DNA from 2 places in the Actinoplanes sp. NPDC089786 genome. Region 1 is predicted to be linked to the other one. Evidence: predicted binding sites of a transcription regulator. Region 1 holds the regulator's gene; the other holds the start of a gene.
What was found. Region 1 encodes HrcA, which represses chaperone genes, less so after heat shock. Its sites were predicted from a motif close to GGTTNGCACNCTCNNNNNGAGNGTGCNAACC; they were not measured.
Positions count from the first base shown of each region.

Region 2: groES (co-chaperone GroES) is a predicted target of HrcA. The motif match lies at 1,143-1,173, and genes of this name have one in related genera.

Region 1 is NZ_JBFBGU010000006.1:54,666-63,641, forward strand. Features, by position in the region: gene AB0O15_RS20575 (hypothetical protein) at 1-183, opposite strand, end outside; gene AB0O15_RS20580 (enoyl-CoA hydratase-related protein) at 235-1,005, opposite strand; gene hemW (radical SAM family heme chaperone HemW) at 1,042-2,235, shown strand; gene AB0O15_RS20590 (DUF4870 domain-containing protein) at 2,228-2,956, opposite strand; gene hrcA (heat-inducible transcriptional repressor HrcA) at 3,090-4,112, shown strand; gene dnaJ (molecular chaperone DnaJ) at 4,147-5,286, shown strand; gene AB0O15_RS20605 (16S rRNA (uracil(1498)-N(3))-methyltransferase) at 5,286-6,020, shown strand; gene AB0O15_RS20610 (hypothetical protein) at 6,035-6,628, opposite strand; gene AB0O15_RS20615 (glycoside hydrolase family 3 C-terminal domain-containing protein) at 6,681-8,976, shown strand, end outside.
Region 2 is NZ_JBFBGU010000003.1:229,557-238,532, reverse strand. Features, by position in the region: gene AB0O15_RS15140 (methyltransferase domain-containing protein) at 1-1,069, opposite strand, end outside; gene groES (co-chaperone GroES) at 1,300-1,614, shown strand; gene groL (chaperonin GroEL) at 1,687-3,336, shown strand; gene AB0O15_RS15125 (hypothetical protein) at 3,394-3,615, opposite strand; gene AB0O15_RS15120 (DinB family protein) at 3,640-4,191, opposite strand; gene AB0O15_RS15115 (DUF1707 domain-containing protein) at 4,255-4,521, shown strand; gene AB0O15_RS15110 (hypothetical protein) at 4,526-4,780, opposite strand; gene tsaD (tRNA (adenosine(37)-N6)-threonylcarbamoyltransferase complex transferase subunit TsaD) at 4,797-5,843, opposite strand; gene rimI (ribosomal protein S18-alanine N-acetyltransferase) at 5,836-6,273, opposite strand; gene tsaB (tRNA (adenosine(37)-N6)-threonylcarbamoyltransferase complex dimerization subunit type 1 TsaB) at 6,270-6,926, opposite strand; gene ung (uracil-DNA glycosylase) at 6,929-7,597, opposite strand; gene tsaE (tRNA (adenosine(37)-N6)-threonylcarbamoyltransferase complex ATPase subunit type 1 TsaE) at 7,594-8,049, opposite strand; gene AB0O15_RS15080 (alpha/beta hydrolase) at 8,049-8,976, opposite strand, start outside.

The DNA.
Region 1 (8,976 bases):
CATCTGGACGGTGTCGAGGGCGACCTCGCCGCCGTCGGCGGAGACCACGCAGGCCGGTCCGATGCGCGGCAGGTTGATCGACTTGATCGAGCTGCCCATCGAGTTGACCACGGCGATCACCCCGGCCACGGCGGCGATGCCGAGCACCAGCAGCACCGCGACCGGCTTCTTGCTCACCCACACCCCTCTCGCTGACGGACGCCAAGCGTAGACAACGAGCGCATCAGGAGATGGTCACTGCGGGATCCACGCGGCCGGCCGCTTCTCGCGGTACGCCGCCACGCCCTCGCGACCCTCCTCGGACTTGAAGTATCCGGCCGACCTGGCGGCCAGGTCGGCGAGATCGGCGCGGACGGACTCGGCCGGCGTACGCCGCAGAATCTGCTTGGTCCCGGCCAGCGCGAGCGGACCGCCGCGGACCAGCGAGTCGCAGTAGCGGGCCACGGTGTCGTCCAGCTCGTCGGCCGGCACCGCCGCCGTGACCAGGCCGATCTCGGCCGCGCGGGCCCCGTCGAAGGTGTCGCCGGTGAGGTAGAGCTCGGCCGCGGCGCGAGGGGCCAGCCGGGGCAGCACGGTGGCGCTGATCACGGCCGGGATCACCCCGAGACGCACCTCGGTGAAGGCGAACGTCGCGTCCCGCGTACACACCGCGATGTCCGCCGCCGCGATCAGGCCGAGCCCGCCGGCCCGAGCCGGACCACCGACCCGCGCGACGACCGGCTTGGGGAACTCCCAGATGGCCGCGAGCAGATCGGACATCATCTCGGCCGGCAGCCGACCGCGGCCGGAGGTGACCTGCTGGGTCTCCTTCAGGTCGGCGCCGGCGCAGAAGACCGGGCCGGTGTGGGTGAGCACCACGGCGCGGGCGGAGGCGTCGGTGAGCACGGTCGCCAGCGCGTCGAGCAGCTCGGACATCAGCGTGCTGGACAGCGCGTTGCGGTTGGCCGGGCTGTCCAGGGTCAGCGTGGTGATCCCGGCGGACGTCGAGGTGTGGACCAGCTCCATGCGGAGACCCTATCGGCGGCGGTGCACACTTGACGGATGCCTGGTCCGCTGCCCGAGGGTGAGCCCGTCCCCGCCGACGGGTCGCTGCCCGACGATGTCGCCGCCGGAGCCGGACAAAACGGATTCGGGGTCTATGTCCACGTGCCGTTCTGCGCCAGCCGCTGCGGCTACTGCGACTTCAACACGTACACCTCGACCGAGGCGAGCCAGGAGGGTTACCTGGACGCGGTGCTGGCCGAGTTCCGCCTGGCCGGCAAGGTGGTCAGCCCCCGGCGGGTGGACACCGTGTTCGTCGGCGGCGGCACGCCCACCCTGCTCGACCCCGGCGACCTGGCCCGGGTGCTCGACGCGATCGACGCCACCTGGGGACTCGCGCCGGGCGCCGAGATCACCACCGAGGCCAACCCCGAGTCGGTCACCCCCGGCTCGCTGCGGGCGCTGCGCCGGGCCGGCTTCACGCGCATCTCGCTGGGCATGCAGTCGGCCTCACCACACGTGCTGGCCGTGCTCGACCGCCGGCACACCGCCGGGCGCGCGCCCGAGGCCGCGACCGAGGCCCGCGAGGCCGGGTTCGAGCACGTCAACCTCGACCTGATCTACGGCACGCCGGGGGAGACCGCGGACGACTTCGCCCGGTCGCTCGACACGGTGGTCGCGGCCGGCGTCGACCATGTCAGCGCGTACGCCCTGATCGTCGAGGACGGCACCCGGCTGGCCGCCCGGATGCGCCGCGGCGACCTGCCCTACCCCGACGACGACGTGGCCGCCGACCGCTACCTGGCCGCCGACCAGCGGCTCGCCGCGGCCGGTCTGACCTGGTACGAGGTGTCCAACTGGGCGTCCGGCCCGGCCGCCCGCTGCGCCCACAACATGCTCTACTGGACCGGTGGCGACTGGTGGGGCGCCGGCCCGGGCGCACACAGCCACGTCGGCGGCGTCCGGTGGTGGAACGTCAAACACCCGTCCGCGTACGCCCGGAAGCTCGCCGACGGCGACTCGCCCGGACACGGCCGGGAGATCCTCACCGCCTCGGACCAGCGCATGGAAGATGTGATGCTGCGCGTGCGGCTGCGCGACGGCATGCCGCTGGCCGGGCTCGACCCGTCGGTGACCGCGCGGTTCCTCGGCGACGGCCTGCTCGACGCGGCGGCCTACGGCGCCGGCCGGCTCGAACTCACCCTTCGCGGGCGGCTCCTGGCCGACGCCGTGGTACGCGACCTCGTTACTTGACCATCCGGAACGTGGCCGGGTAGTGGTAGAGCTGACCCTCGTTCGCCTTCATGCCCGCGATGATCGAGAACACGATGACGACCACCCAGGTGATCATCGGCAGGAAGAACAGGATGCCCACCGTGCACGCCGCCAGGATCGAGGCGACGATCGTGGCGATGCCCCAGGTGATCTGGAAGTTCAGCGCCTCGACCGAGTGCGCGCGGACGGTCGGCGACTCGTTGCCCTTGGCCAACATCGCCACCAGCGGCGCGATGAAGCCGACGAGGATGCCACCGAAATGGGCGACGAGGGCCCAGGTCTTCTCGTCATTGTTGGCATAGCCGACCGGGGCGGGACCGGCGCCGGCCGCGCCGTAGCCGGGCTGCCCGTAACCACCGGGCTGGCCGTAGGCCCCGGGCTGGCCGTAGCCGGGATCGGGCGGGGGCGCGCCGTAGCCCCCCGCGCCCGAGCCGGGCGGCGGGCCGTAGCCACCGGCGCCGGAGGACGGCGGCGGACCGTACCCACCCGCCCCTGAGCTGGGCGGCGGGCCGTATCCACCGGCGCCGGAGGACGGTGGCGGGGAGCCGTAGGTCGGCGGCTGCGGCGAGCCGTACGTCGGCGGCGTCGGAGGCGGAGGCGGGGCCGATCCGGAGGTCGGCTCGTTACCCGGATATGGGTTGAGCGGCGTCGTCGGGTCGTACGGATTTCCGTCACCCGGCGGACGAGGCGGTTCAGTCATGGCTGACACGGTAGGACCGCAGCTCAACGTAGTCGAGACCAACCGCCGTGGGTGCGATCATCGCGCGGCGGCGAGTGGCGACGTAGACTGGCACTCGCCGATCAGGAGTGCCAACGAGCGGGGGAGGGGTCAGATGAGTCTCGATGACCGCAAACTCGACGTCCTCCGCGCCATCGTCGAAGACTATGTCGCCACCCAGGAACCGGTCGGCAGCAAGGCCCTGGTCGAGCGTCACCAGCTCGGCGTCTCCCCGGCCACCGTGCGAAACGACATGGCGGTGCTCGAGGAAGAGGGCTACATCCGGCAGCCGCACACCAGCGCCGGCCGGGTGCCGACCGACGCCGGCTACCGCCTCTTCGTCGACCGGCTGTCCCGGATCAAGGCGCTCAGCCCGGCCGAGCGGCGGGCCATCGAGCGTTTCCTGGCCAACCCGGTCGACCTCGACGACGTCGTGCACCGCACGGTGCGGCTGCTGGCCCAGCTCACCCGCCAGGTGGCCGTGGTGCAGTACCCGAGCCTGGCGCGCTCCTCCGTACGCCATCTCGAGCTTGTCCCGATCTCCACCACCCGCGTCATGCTGGTGATGATCGCCGACACCGGCCGCGTCGAGCAGCGCCTGGTCGAGATGCCCGGCCCGATCGCCGCCGACGACGTCACCGAGCTGCGGCGCAAGGTCAACGAGAAACTCGCCGGGCAGCGGCTCGCCGACACGCCGCCGCTCGTGCAGGCGCTGGTCGACGACTGTGCGCCGGAACGCCGTAGCACGATGGCCTGCCTGGCCACCGTGCTGCTCGAGACACTGGTCGAGCGCTCCGAGGAACGTCTGATGCTGGCCGGTACGGCCAACCTGACGCGCGGCGGCATGCTTGACTTCCAGGGTTCGCTCCGGCCCGTGCTGGAGGCGCTCGAGGAGGAGGTCATCCTGCTCAAGCTGATCGGCGAGGTCGAGCCCAGCACCACCCGGGTCCGGATCGGCGACGAGAACGAGATCGACAACCTGCGGTCGGCCTCGGTGGTGAGCACCGGGTACGGCCCGGGCGGCACCATCATCGGTGGGCTCGGTGTGCTCGGGCCGACCCGCATGGACTACCCCGGCAACATCGCCACCGTGCGTGCAGTGGCAAGGTACCTTGGCGACTTGCTGGCCCAGAATTGATGGATCTGCGCGAACATTGAGGACTCCAAAGCCCGTGGCGAAGGACTACTACGGAATTCTCGGCATCGGCCGGGATGCCACCGATGACGAGATCAAGCGCGCCTACCGCAAGCTGGCTCGCCAGTACCACCCGGATGTGAACCCGGACCCGGAGGCGCACGAGAAGTTCAAGGACATCAACGCCGCCTACGAGGTCCTCTCCGACGACCAGAAGCGGCAGATCGTCGACCTCGGCGGTGACCCCTTGGCGCCCGGGGGCGGTGGCGCCGGCCCGGGTGGGCCCGGGGCCGGACCGTTCGTCGGTTTCCAGGACATCATGGATGCCTTCTTCGGCACCGCCGCCGGTGGCGCGTCGCGGGGCCCGCGGCCGCGTACCCGTCCCGGGGCCGACGCGATCCTCCGCCTCGAGCTGGAACTGCAGGAGACCGCGTTCGGGGTCGAGGCGCCGATCACGGTCGACACCGCCGTGCTGTGCACCCAGTGCTCCGGCGCCGGCACCGCGCCCGGCACCCACCTGGCCACCTGCGAGACGTGCGCCGGCCGGGGCGAGGTGCAGAGCGTTCAGCGCACCTTCCTCGGGCAGGTCGTGTCGTCCCGCCCCTGCCAGGTCTGCCAGGGTCACGGCACGGTCATCCCGTCGCCGTGCCCGACGTGCGCGGGCGACGGGCGTATCCGTACCCGCCGCAGCCTGACGGTCAAGATCCCCGCCGGGGTCGAGGACGGCATGCGGATCCGCCTGGCCCAGCAGGGCGAGGTCGGTCCCGGCGGCGGCACGGCCGGCGACCTGTACGTGGAGATCCACGAGCGGCCGCACGACGTCTACAGCCGCAAGGGCGACGACCTGCACTGCCGGGTCACCCTCCCGATGACCGCGGCCGCGCTCGGCACCCGCCTGACCATCAAGACGCTCGACAGCGAAGAGTCCATCGAGGTCAAGCAGGGCACCCAGCCCGCCAGCACGCTCCGCATCCGCGGCAAGGGCGTCCCCCACCTGCGCGGCCAGGGCCGCGGCGACCTGTTCGTGCACCTCGACGTGAAGACGCCGACCAAGCTGACCTCCGACCAGGAGCGGATGCTGCGCGACTTCGCCAAGACCCGCGGCGAAGACGTGGCCGAGCTCAGCAAACAGGGCGGCTTCTTCTCCCGGATGCGGGACGCCTTCAACGGCCACTGATGTCGGCGTCCCTGTTCCTCGTCGCCGAGCTGCCGACGGGTCCTTCCTTCACGCTCGACGGCCCTGAAGGCCACCACGCGGCGGACGTCCAGCGCGTCCGCCCCGGCGCGCCCGTCACCCTGTCCGACGGCCGCGGCGGTTCCATCGCCGCCACGGTCACCTCCGTGGCCAAGGGCAGCGTCGTCCTCCACCTGTCCCCGCCGACCTTCGTCCCCGCCCCCACCCCGTCGCTCACCGTCATCCAGGGCATCCCCAAGGGCGACCGCGGCGAACTGGCCGTCCAGGCGATGACCGAGGTCGGCGTCGACGAGATCATCCCCTGGTCCGCCTCCCGCTGCGTCACCCAGTGGCGCGGCGACCGAGGCGCGAAGGCCCAGGCCAAGTGGGCGGCGACGGCGCGCGAGGCGGCCAAGCAGTCCCGCCGGCCGTGGCTGCCGGTCGTCTCCGGGGCGCCAGATCTGGGAACGTCGCAGGTCGCCGCCCGCTTGTCGGCCGCGGCGGCGGCGTTTGTGCTGCATGAGGACGCGACGTCGCCGCTCACCGCGGCTGAGCTGCCGTCTGAGGGGGAGATCGCGCTGGTGGTGGGGCCGGAGGGCGGCATCACCGACGCTGAGATCGACGCGTTCGTGGCCGCGGGGGCGGTGCCGGTGCGGTTGGGCGAGGCGGTGCTGCGGACCAGCACGGCCGGGGTCGCGGCGATCTCGGTGCTGTCGGCGCGGATGGGGCGCTGGTAGGCGAGCGGGATCGACTACGGGTTGGGGCTTCGGCTTTCGGGCATCCGGGCCCAGGCCGCGGCGCCGCGGGGGGAGAGCCGGTAGCCGACGGGGAGGCTCTCGGTCAGGCCTAGTTCTTTCAGGCGGCGTACGTCGCGCTTGAAGGTCAGCATGTCCGGATAGCCGAGGTCGGACCACAGGTCACCGGCCCGTGTCCCGGGATGGGTGGCTATCACGGCCAGCACCCGCCTCGTCCATGGGCCGCGCGCGCCGGTGGTGTCCATCCGGTCGAGCCGCGTGATCAGGGTCGCCCACTCGTCGTCGGGGAGGTCCGCCGTCTCCCGCAGGGCCACGCGGGGGTCGTCGCCGGCGTACGCCACCTCGATCCGGTAGACGTCGCCCGCCTTCTGGGGCAGGTCGGCCAGGGCTGACCGGGCGTTCGGGTAGCCGGCCGCCCGGGCGTCGGCGGCGGAGATCCGCTTGATCACCGAGACGGCGCGCACCTCGACGACGCCGATCATGGTGCGCAGCCGGCTGCCGGCGCGGACCCGGGCGCGCTCCCAGCGCCGGAAGACCACCGACACCCGTCCGTCGCGGATCCGGTCCAGCGCGTCCTGCCGAAACAGCATTGTCCCAGCCTGCAACCCGCCGCCCCGGCGATCAAGATGAAATGATCGAGGCGTGGATGAATTGATCAGTGAGCTGTCCCTCGAGGAAAAAGTGTCGTTGCTCGGAGGGCAGGACTTCTGGTCGCTGCCGGAGATAGCGCGGATCGGGTTGCGGTCGCTGGTGATGTCGGACGGGCCGGTGGGGGTCCGGGGCACGGGGTGGGCGCCCGAGGATCCGTCGGTGGCGCTGCCCAGCCCGACCGCGCTGGCCGCCACCTGGGACCCGGAGCTGGTCGAGCGGGCCGGGCGCCTGCTCGGGCAGGAGTCCCGGCGCAAGGGGGTGCATCTGCTGCTCGCGCCGACCGTGAACCTGCACCGGACGCCGCTCAACGGCCGGCACTTCGAGTGTTTCTCGGAAGATCCGCTGCTCACGGGCGAGATCGCCGCGGCCTTCGTGACGGGCGTGCAGTCGCTCGGGGTGGGCACGACGGTCAAGCATCTGGTCGGCAACGACTTCGAGACCGAGCGGATGACCGTGGACGTGCGGATCTCCGAGCGGGCGCTGCGTGAGGTCTATCTGCCGCCGTTCGAGCGGGTGGTGCGCGCGGGTGGCTGGGGTGTGATGTCGGCCTACAACGGCGTCAACGGGTCGCCGATGTCGTCGCACGCGGAGCTTCAGCAGCGCGTACTCAAGGACGAATGGGGTTTTGACGGGATCGTCGTGTCGGACTGGCGGGCGGCCCGGGACACGGTGGGTGCGGCGCTGGGCGGGCTCGACATCGCCATGCCGGCCATGCAGAACCCGTGGGGCGAGGCGTTGGTCGAGGCGGTGCGCGCCGGGCTGGTTCCCGAGGAAGAGATCGATGCCAAGGTACGCCGGGTGCTTCGTCTCGCCGCCCGCGTCGGTGCGCTGGGCCCGCCGCCCTCGGGTGAATGGCCGGAGCTCGACGGGTCGGCGGTCGCGCACGAGGTGGCGGCCCGGTCGTTCGTGCTGGTGCGGAACGAGGACTTCACGTTGCCGCTGGAGCCGGCCGCGCTGACCCGGGTCGCGGTGATCGGGGCGCTGGCCCTGGACGCCCGGGTGCTCGGTGGCGGCAGCGCCACGGTGACCCCGCCGCATGTGATCTCGCCGCTGGAAGGCATCGGGCGGTCGCTGTCGGGTGTGGACGTGGCGTACGCCACCGGCGCCGACCCGCGGCCCTTCCTGCCGCCGGCACGTGGTCCGGAATGGACGGGGCTGCGGGTCGACCTGGCCGGGAAGTACGACTTCGCGGTGGGTGAGGCGGCGCTGCGCTGGATCGGGGACCTGCCGGGGCGGCTCGACCCGGCGGACGTCGACGGGCTCACCATCGCCGGCACGTTCACCCCGGCCGTGGACGGCGAGCACGTGTTCGCGGTATCGGGCTTCGGCACCTTTGTTCTCACGGTGGGTGAGCGCGAGGTTTATCGGGGCGCGCTTCATGCCGAGGGTACGGAGCGTGGCGAGCTGCTGCTGTCACCGCGGGAACATCGGGCCGCCGTGACGCTGGCGGCCGGCGTACCCGTCGAAGTGATCTTGACCCAGATCATTCCGGCCGGGATGGCGCACACCGTCTCGACCACGCTCGGGCACCGGCCGCCCGGCCCGGACGCGGCCGAGATGATCACCGAGGCGGCGGCGCTGGCGGCCGGCTCGGACGTCGCGATCGTCGTGGTGGGCACCACCGAGCAGGTCGAGTCGGAGGGCTTCGACCGCACCTCGCTGGCCCTGCCCGGCACCCAGGACGAGCTGGTCCGGCGGGTGGCGGCGGCCAATCCGCGCACGGTCGTGGTGGTCAACGCGGGCGCGCCGGTGCTGCTGCCGTGGGCCGATGACGTGGCCGCGGTCGTGCTGACCTGGTTCCCGGGGCAGGAGGCGGGCGCGGCGCTGGCCGACGTGCTGCTCGGCGTGCTCGAGCCGGGCGGCCGCCTGCCGACGACCTGGCCGCGCCGCGCCGAGGACTGCCCGGTCCTCGACGTCACCCCGCAGGGCGGGGTCGTGTCCTATGACGAAGGCGTCTTCGTCGGTTACCGAGCGTGGCAACGGGCCTCGCGGGAGCCGCACTACGCGTTCGGGCACGGGCTCGGCTACACCACGTGGAGTTACGAGGCGCTGCGCGTCGTCGACGGCACGGCGGAGATCACCGTGACCAACACCGGCGCGCGGGAGGGGCGCGAGGTCATCCAGGTGTACGTGCGCCCGGCCGCACCGGACGACGAACGCCCGGCGGAATGGCTGGCCGGCTTCGCGACGGTGACCGCCCACCCGGACGAGAGCGTGACCGCCCGCGTCGACCTGCCCGAGCGCACGTTCCAGACCTGGGCGGACGGCGGCTGGCACACGGTCGCGG
Region 2 (8,976 bases), on a different contig from region 1:
GCCGGTCGGGTTCCAGGGCCGAGCCCCGCTTGCGGATCTCCAGGCGGCCGACGCCCCGCTCGCGGAGCGCCGCCCGGAGGCGCTTGAGCGAGAACGGCAGCACGTCCAGCACCTCGAGGCGCCGGGCGTACGGGGTGTCGACGGCGTCGTCGGCGTACACGTAGGCGATCTCGGGGTCGGCGAGCCGGCCACCGACCGCCGACGCGAACTCCGCGACCAGATGCGAGCGGACCACGGCCGGGTCCGGGTCGTAGAGCCAGCGGCCGACCGGCCCGACCGGTCCGTCCCGCTCCCCGGTGCCGGTCAGCTCCTGACCGCCCGGCAGCAACGTCGCGCGGCGCGGGACCGCGGCCAGCGGGCCGCACCAGAAGGCGGCCTCGACCAGGTCGCCGCCGACGCTGACCCACTCGCCCTCGGCGCCGGCCGGGAGCAGGGCGTGGTCGATGCCGGGCGCGAGCTTCAGGACCGTCCGGGGCACGCGGGCGGCCAGCCCGGCCACGAAGTCCCAGGGCGGCGAGAACGACGCGGGGTCGAACACCCGGCCCCGCCCGGCCTTGCGGCGCGCCGGGTCGGCGAACACCGCGTCGAACCGCTCGACCTCGACCGTGGTGGCGTCGGCGCAGGTCACCTCGATGCGGTCGGCGAGACCGAGCGCGTCCGCGTTGGCGGCGGCGATCGCGGCGGTGAGCGGATCGGCGTCGACGGCGTGCACCCGGAGGCCGGCCCGGGCGAAGGCCAGCGCGTCGGCGCCCAGCCCGCAGCCGAGGTCGGCGACGGTTCGCACCCCGGCGGCGGCCAGGCGGGCGGCCCGGCGCTCGGCCACCACCGCCCGGGTCGCCTGTTCCAGACCCGGACGGGTGAAGAACATCCGGTCGGCCGCGGCGCCGAACTTTGCCCGCGCCGAGCGTCGCAGGGTGGCCTGGGTGAGGGCCGCGGCGGCCAGCCCGGGTTCCACCCCACGAGCGCGCAGCGCGGTGCCGGCGGTCAGCGCGTCACCGCCGGCCAGGTCCGCGGCGGCCGCCAGGACCTCGTGGTCATTACGCAGCTCAGCCAACAGTTCGAGGTCCACGGGACGACATTCTCCCCTGGGCGAACTCGTTGGCACTCTGGTTGACGGAGTGCTAGTTCCGGCATAACCTCCGACTTAGCACTCTCACCATGAGGGTGCCAGCGTGAGCCCAGCGATGGGCCGCGTTTGCGCCAGGCGGACCGGCACCCGCGACGACGGCCCCGCCCGGTGGCATGAGGCATCAGTCCGGCCTCGCTGACGAGGTCGGCAACACCTGTACCCAGGAGGGTATGCCCGTGACTACCGCGACCAAGGTTGCGATCAAGCCGCTTGAGGACCGCATCGTGGTCCAGGCCAATGAGGCGGAGACCACCACGGCGTCGGGCCTCGTGATCCCCGACACCGCGAAGGAGAAGCCGCAGGAGGGCACCGTCCTCGCGGTCGGCCCCGGACGCATCGACGACAAGGGCAACCGCGTCCCGATCGACGTCAAGGTCGGCGAGACGGTCCTCTACTCGAAGTACGGCGGCACCGAGGTCAAGTACGCCGGCGAGGAGTACCTGGTGCTCTCCGCCCGCGACGTCCTCGCGGTCATCGAGAAGTGACCTACTGATGTGCTGACCGCCTCGGTCCCCGGCGACGGGGACCGGGGCGGCTGTGCGTGAAGGGACCAATAGATGGCGAAGATTCTCAGCTTCTCAGACGACGCCCGGCACCTGCTGGAGCACGGCGTCAACACGCTCGCCGACACGGTCAAGGTCACCCTCGGCCCGCGCGGCCGCAACGTCGTCCTCGACAAGAAGTTCGGCGCGCCCACGATCACCAACGACGGTGTCACCATCGCCAAGGAGATCGAGCTCTCCGACCCGTACCAGAACCTCGGCGCCCAGCTGGTCAAGGAGGTGGCGACGAAGACCAACGACGTCGCCGGCGACGGGACCACCACGGCGACCGTCCTCGCCCAGGCACTCGTTCGCGAGGGCCTGCGCAACGTGACGGCGGGCGCCAACCCGATCGGCCTCAAGCGGGGCATGGACCTGGCCGCCGAGGCCATCTCCAAGGCGCTGCTCGACAAGGCCGTCGACGTGGACGACCACAAGGCGATCGCCAACGTGGCCACCATCTCGGCCCAGGACGCCACCATCGGCGAATTGATCGCCGAGTCGATGGACCGGGTCGGCCGCGACGGCGTCATCACGGTGGAAGAGGGTTCGGCGCTCAGCACCGAGCTCGAGGTCACCGAGGGTCTGCAGTTCGACAAGGGCTTCATCTCGCCGAACTTCGTGACCGACGCCGAGTCGCAGGAGTCCGTCCTCGAGGACGCGTACATCCTGATCACCACGCAGAAGATCTCCTCGGTCGAGGAGATGCTCCCGCTGCTGGAGAAGGTGCTCCAGTCGGGCAAGCCGCTGCTGATCATCGCGGAGGACGTCGAGGGCCAGGCCCTGTCCACCCTGGTGGTCAACGCGATCCGCAAGACCTTCAAGGTCGCCGCGGTGAAGGCTCCCGGCTTCGGCGACCGGCGCAAGGCGATGCTGCAGGACATGGCGATCGCCACCGGCGGCGAGCTGATCGCGCCCGAGCTGGGCTACAAGCTCGACCAGGTCACCCTGGAGATGCTCGGCAGCGCCCGCCGGGTGGTCGTCGACAAGGAGAACACCACCATCGTCGATGGTGGCGGCGTCTCCTCCGAGGTGACCGACCGGGTCGCTCAGATCCGCAAGGAGATCGAGGCGTCCGATTCCGACTGGGACCGCGAGAAGCTCGCCGAGCGGCTGGCCAAGCTGTCCGGCGGCATCGCGGTGATCAAGGTCGGCGCGGCCACCGAGGTCGAGATGAAGGAGCGCAAGCACCGCATCGAGGACGCCATCGCGGCGACCAAGGCGGCGGTGGAAGAGGGCACCGTCCCCGGTGGCGGCGCCGCGCTCTCGCAGATCACCTCGGTGCTCGACGGCAACCTCGGCCTCACCGGCGAGGAGGCCATCGGCGTCCAGATCGTCCGCAAGGCGCTGGACGAGCCACTGCGCTGGATCGCGCAGAACGCCGGCCACGACGGCTACGTCGTGGTGGGCAAGGTTCGTGAGCTGGGCTGGGGCCACGGCCTCAACGCGGCCACCGACGAGTACGTCGACCTGGCCGCGTCCGGCATCATCGACCCGGTCAAGGTGACCCGCAACGCGGTCTCCAACGCCGTGTCGATCGCCGGCCTGCTGCTCACCACGGAAAGCCTCGTGGTGGAGAAGCCGGCCGAGCCCGACCCGGCCGCCGGCAGTAGCCACGGGCACAGCCACGGTGGCCACGGCCACCAGCACGGCCCGGGCTTCTGACCGTCGCACGACCCACATCAACGAAAGGCGCGCCGTCTCCCCACGGCGCGCCTTTCGTCATTGGTTCGAACGCCCGGCCACGACCAGCAGCATCCCGGCGATCCAGGGGATGACGGCGAGCACCGCGCCTTCGACCCCGCCGAAGATGAAGAGCGCCACCGCGGCGACACAACAGGCGATCCCGGCGATGAACAGCCGGCGCCGGGGCGGCCGGGTGGTGAACCGCTCCTCGCGAAGGGGCGCGACGATGTCGTCGAAGTCGTTGTCGCCCTCCGGCATCGCGGCCACCTCCCGGAAACCACGCTACTGGCCGACGCGCCCGTCGACGCGCTCGCGGATCAGGTCGGCGTGACCGCAGTGCCGGGCGTACTCCTCGATCAGGTGGACGAGGACCTGCCGCAACGGATCCCCGGCGGCGCCGATCACGCCGAGGTCGGCCTGGCCGGCGACGTAGGCGTCGGCGAACGCGACCTCCTCCCGCCAGCGTTCCCACGCCTCGGCCACCATCGCCGGGTCAGCCACCGCGTCGTCGAAGTCGCCGTTCGGATTGTCCTCGCTGCGGTAGAGCCGCGGCCCGTCCTGCCCGGCCATCCGTAGCCGGAACCAGGTCTGCTCCACGCCCGCCAGGTGCCGGAGCAGGCCCAGCAGCGACAGGTTCGACGGGGGGACGGAACGGGCGGCCAGCTGGGCCGCGTCCAGCCCGGCGCACTTCATCTCGAGGGTCAGCCGATAGTCCCGGAGGTAGCCCAGCAGCGTGGCCCGTTCGCCGTCGAAGTTCTCGTCCGACCGTGGATCGTCGTCGGGGTGGACCCACATGTCCCACCACCCGAACTTACGTTCAGTCACTTCCGACATACGCCTAGCGAACGCCCATTCGGCGGTACCGGGCAACCCAGTTTCTTCGCTAGCATCCGGCCCGTGGACATCCGTGCGTCGGACGACGATCGCCAGCGAGTGGTGGCCGCCCTGGAGCGGCACACCGGCGCCGGTCGGCTGACGCTCGACGAGTTCGCGGCCCGGGTCGAGGCGGCGGTCGGCGCCCGCACGAAGTCTGAGCTCGCCGCCGTGACCAGCGACCTGCCGGCCACCGAGGACGATCACCCGCGGCGCGAGCTGCTCGTGGTCTTCCTCATCGCGATCGTCACGCTGGTGATCCTCGCCCTGTTCATCGCCCTGCGGAACTGACGATTCAGCGGTCCACCGGGCTGAAGTCCCAGACGTGCGGCGAGCGCGCCACCAGCGACGCGGGCGGCGCCGGCATCGCGACCGGGGAATGGCGCCATCGAGAGATGACCACGATGCGCTTGTCGGTGGACGAGTAGACGTCCGTCGACACATGTTGGGGCAGCACCTCGAGTTCAGGCACGGCCTTCTCACACACCCAGGTCAGCAACTCGTCGAAGCCGCTGCCGAGGGCGCGCACCTCCCACATCCGCGCAATCATGAGCCACTGCCTACCTTCACGCGGTGATCGCCGTCAATGGCATGGCGGAGTCGGCGGGCAGATCCAGCCGGCTCGGCGCCACGCCGGCCGCCACGAGGTGCGAGCCGAGCGCCGCGACCATCGCGCCGTTGTCGGTGCACAACTGCGGTCGGGGTACGCGTACCCGGATGCCGTGTTTCGATGCACGATCCGTGGCCAGCACCCGCAGCCGGGAGTTGGCCGCCACCCCGCCGCCGATCACCAGCGTCTCCACGCCGTTGGCCCGGCAGGCCTCGATCGCCTTGGCCGTGAGCACGTCGCAGACCGCCTCCTGGAAGCTGGCCGCCACGTCGGCCACCGGGATCGTCGTCCCCTCCCGCTGCCGGGCCTCGACCCAGCGCGCGACCGCGGTCTTGAGGCCCGAGAACGAGAAGTCGTAGCGGTGCGCGGCCAGGTCCTTGGCCGCGGTCAGCCCGCGCGGGAACGGGATCGCGGCGGCGTCGCCGGAACGGGCCCGGCGGTCGATCACCGGCCCGCCCGGGAAGCCCAGCCCGAGCAGCCGCGCCACCTTGTCGAAGGCCTCGCCCGCGGCGTCATCGATGGTCGCGCCGAGCGGTGTCACGCCGGCCGTCACGTCGTCGACCAGCAGCAGCGACGAGTGGCCGCCGGAGACCAGCAGGGCGATCGCCGGCTCGGGCAGCGGGCCGTGCTCCAGGGTGTCCACCGCCACGTGCGCGGCGAGGTGGTTGACCCCGTAGATCGGCTTGTCCGTCGCGAGGGCGTACCCCTTGGCCGCGGCGACGCCGACGAGCAGCGCGCCGGCCAGACCCGGCCCGGCCGTCACGGCGATCGCGTCGATATCGGCCAGGGTGACCTTCGCCTCGTCCAGCGCCCGCCGCATGGTCGGCACGATGGCCTCCAGGTGGGCGCGGCTGGCCACCTCGGGCACCACGCCGCCGAAGCGGGCATGCTGGTCGACGCTGGAGGCGAGCGCGTCGGCGAGCAGGGTGTGGCCGCGGACGATGCCGACGCCGGTCTCGTCGCACGAGGTCTCGATGCCGAGAACGAGAGGGCCGTCAGCCATTGCGCATCATCACCAGGGCGTCCGTGTTGCTGGGTTGGTAGTAGCCGCGGCGGATGCCGACCGGCTCGAAGTCGTATCGGGCGTACAGGCGCTGGGCCGGCTCGTTGTCGACGGCCACCTCGAGCAGCGTCTTGCGGCTGCCCTGCCGGGCGGCCTCGGCGAGCAGCGCCTCCAGCAGCTCGCGCCCGATGCCCCGCGTCTGGGCGTCCCGGCGGACCGCGATGTTCTGCACCCAGGACTCCTCGGCGTCCACGACGGACAGTCCGGCGTACCCGAGGATCTGGTTCTCCTCGGTGAAGATCAGGTAGTAGCGGCGCAGGGCGAGCTCGTTCCAGAACATCGCCGGCGACCACTTCTCGGCCCCGAAGAGGTCTTCCTCGATCCGCAGCACCTCGTCGATGTGCCACCACCGCAGCCGGGACAGCGTCATGGCAGCACGGACTTGCGCCCGGCCGGCTCGACCGCGTCCGGCCGGCGCAGGTAGAGCGGGGTGAGCAGCTCGCCGGCGGCCTTACCCAGGACCCGGTCGGCGGCCAGCGCGATCAGGGCGGCGCCGGGCGGGTAGAGCACGTGCTCGTCGATCGGCAGCCCGATGATGTCGCTGTACTTCACGGCGCCCTCCCCCACGGCCCGGTCGGCCCGGCCGGTGAAGGAGGCCGGCTTCGCCACCGCCGGTTCGGTGACGCGGTGTCCGTCCAGATAGGTCGCGAAGTAGATCTCCTTGCGGCGGGCGTCGGTCGCCACCAGCACCCGGCCCGGCCCCGCAGCGCGACCAAGACCGTCAAGACTGCAGACACCGTACGTCGGGATGCCCAGCGCCTGGCCCATGCTCGCCGCGGTGGCCAGCCCAACGCGGAGCCCGGTGAACGGGCCCGGCCCGAGGCCGGCGACGATCGCGCCGAGGTCGCCGGGACGCACCCCGGCCTCGGCCAGCGTCGCGTGGATCTGGGGCGCGAGCAGCTCGCCGTGCGCACGCGGGTCGACGGTCCGCCGTTCGGCCAGGCCGTGCAGGCCGGCGCCGGTGACCTCGGCGACGGCGGCGGTCGAGGCCGGCGTCGCGGTGTCCAGGGCCAGTACGAACACGGCTAGCCCCAGACGATCGTCGGACGGCCCGCGTCGGCCAGCGCCTTGTTCGCCGCGCTGAACGGGCGCGTGCCGAGGAAACCGGCCCGGTTGAGCGGGCTGGGATGCCCGGCCTCCAGCACGATGTGGGCCGGGTTGGTGATCAGCGCGGCCTTCTTGCGGGCGTAGCCGCCCCAGAGCAGGAAGACGATCCGGTCGTCCCGCGCGTTCAACGCCTCGATCGTCGCGTCGGTGAACGCCTCCCAGCCCTTGCCCGCGTGCGAGCCGGCCTTGGTCGCCCGGACGGTCAGCACCGCGTTGAGCAGCAGCACACCCTGCCGCGCCCAGCCGGTCAGGTCCCCTGTGGACGGCACCGTCACTCCGAGGTCCGAAGCCAGCTCCTTGAACACGTTGCGCAACGACGGCGGGATGCGCACACCGTCACGAACGCTGAAGCTGAGCCCGTGCGCCTGGCCCGGACCGTGATAGGGGTCCTGCCCGAGGATCATGACCGAAACCGACGAGGGCGGGCACAGCCGGTAGGCCGCGAACAGGTCCTCGATCGGCGGATAGATCGTGTGGTCGCGGTATTCGGCCGCGATGAACTCGCCCAGGGCGGCGGTCCGTTCCGCGTCCAGGTGCTCGGCCAGCGCCTCCGGCCAGGGGGCGGGCAGCAGCTCCAGAAGGTTCATTCGTCGATGTCCTTGATCCTTGTTTCCCAGTCGGCGCCGTGCGGGATCAGGTCCACCACCCGCGTGTCGTCGTCGCGGCGGTCGATGCGGACCTGGAGGTATTCGTCGTTGAGCTGCTCGGCCAGGCCCTCGCCCCACTCGACCACGGTGACCGCGTCGCCGGCCGAGGCGTCCAGGTCGAGGTCGTCGATCTCGGCCCGCGGGTCGGGGCGATCACCCAGCCGGTACGCGTCCGCGTGCACCATCGGCACCGGCCCGCGATGCACCCGGGCGATCACGAACGTCGGCGAGGTGATCGCGCCCTGGACGCCCAGCCCGGCCCCGATCCCCTGCGCCATCGCGGTCTTGCCGGCGCCCAGCGGCCCGGTCAGCAGCACCAGGTCGCCGGGTCGCAGCACCGAGGCCAGCCGGCGGCCGAAGGAACGGGTGTCTTCCACTGTGGAGAGCAGGATCACGAGATCTTCTCCAGGAACGGCAGGATCGCCGCGTTCACGTCGTCGGCCTTCTCGAGCATCACCACGTGGCCGCTGTTGTCGATCTTCCTGAGCACCGCCTCGGGCAGGTGCCGGAGGATCTCCTCGGAGTGGGTGACCGGGGTCAGATAGTCCTTGGTGCCGACGATGACCAGCACCGGGACGCCGCGCAACGCGGAGAGGGCCGGGAACCGGTTGTGCGTGTAGAGCGTGTGCAGGTATTTCGTCAGCGTCTCGACCGACGTCTTGGCGTTCATCTGCTCGACGAAGGTGACCAGCGAGGCGCTCGGCTTGTCCTCGCCGAAGCCGTACCGCCGGGTGAGCAGCCAGGCCAGGTCGGAGGTGGCAATGCGGGCCTTGTTGATGGCCGGGCCGCCGAGCCGCGCGGCGGTGTTCCAGATCGGGAACCAGGGCGCGCTGGCCCGCGCGACCAGGGTGGGCAGGCCGATCTTGGTCTTGTCGATCAGGCCGGCCGAGGTCGAGATCAGCACCACGCCGGTGACCCGCTCGCCGAACCACTCGGGGTACTGCTCGGCGAACGCCATGATCGTCATGCCGCCCATCGAGTGCCCGACCAGGATGATGTGGCCGGTCGGCACGGTCTTGTCGAGGATCGCGGCCAGCGACTTGCCCAGCGCGGCGATGTCGTAGTCGCCCGACTTCAGCTTGCCGGACCGGCCGTGGCCCGGCTGGTCGTAGAAGACCATCCGGTGGTCGCCCTGCTCGGTCAGCACCTTGCGCTGGAAGTAGAACGTGCCCATGTCCAGGGCGAAGCCGTGCACGAAGACGATCGTCGGCCGGTCGTTCGGCCCGTCGGCCGGCTCGACCACCTCGACGTGCAGGTCGGTGCCGTCGGCCGCGGTGACCGTCAGCTCCTCGTCGAACGGCTGGTCGCCGAACTCCTCC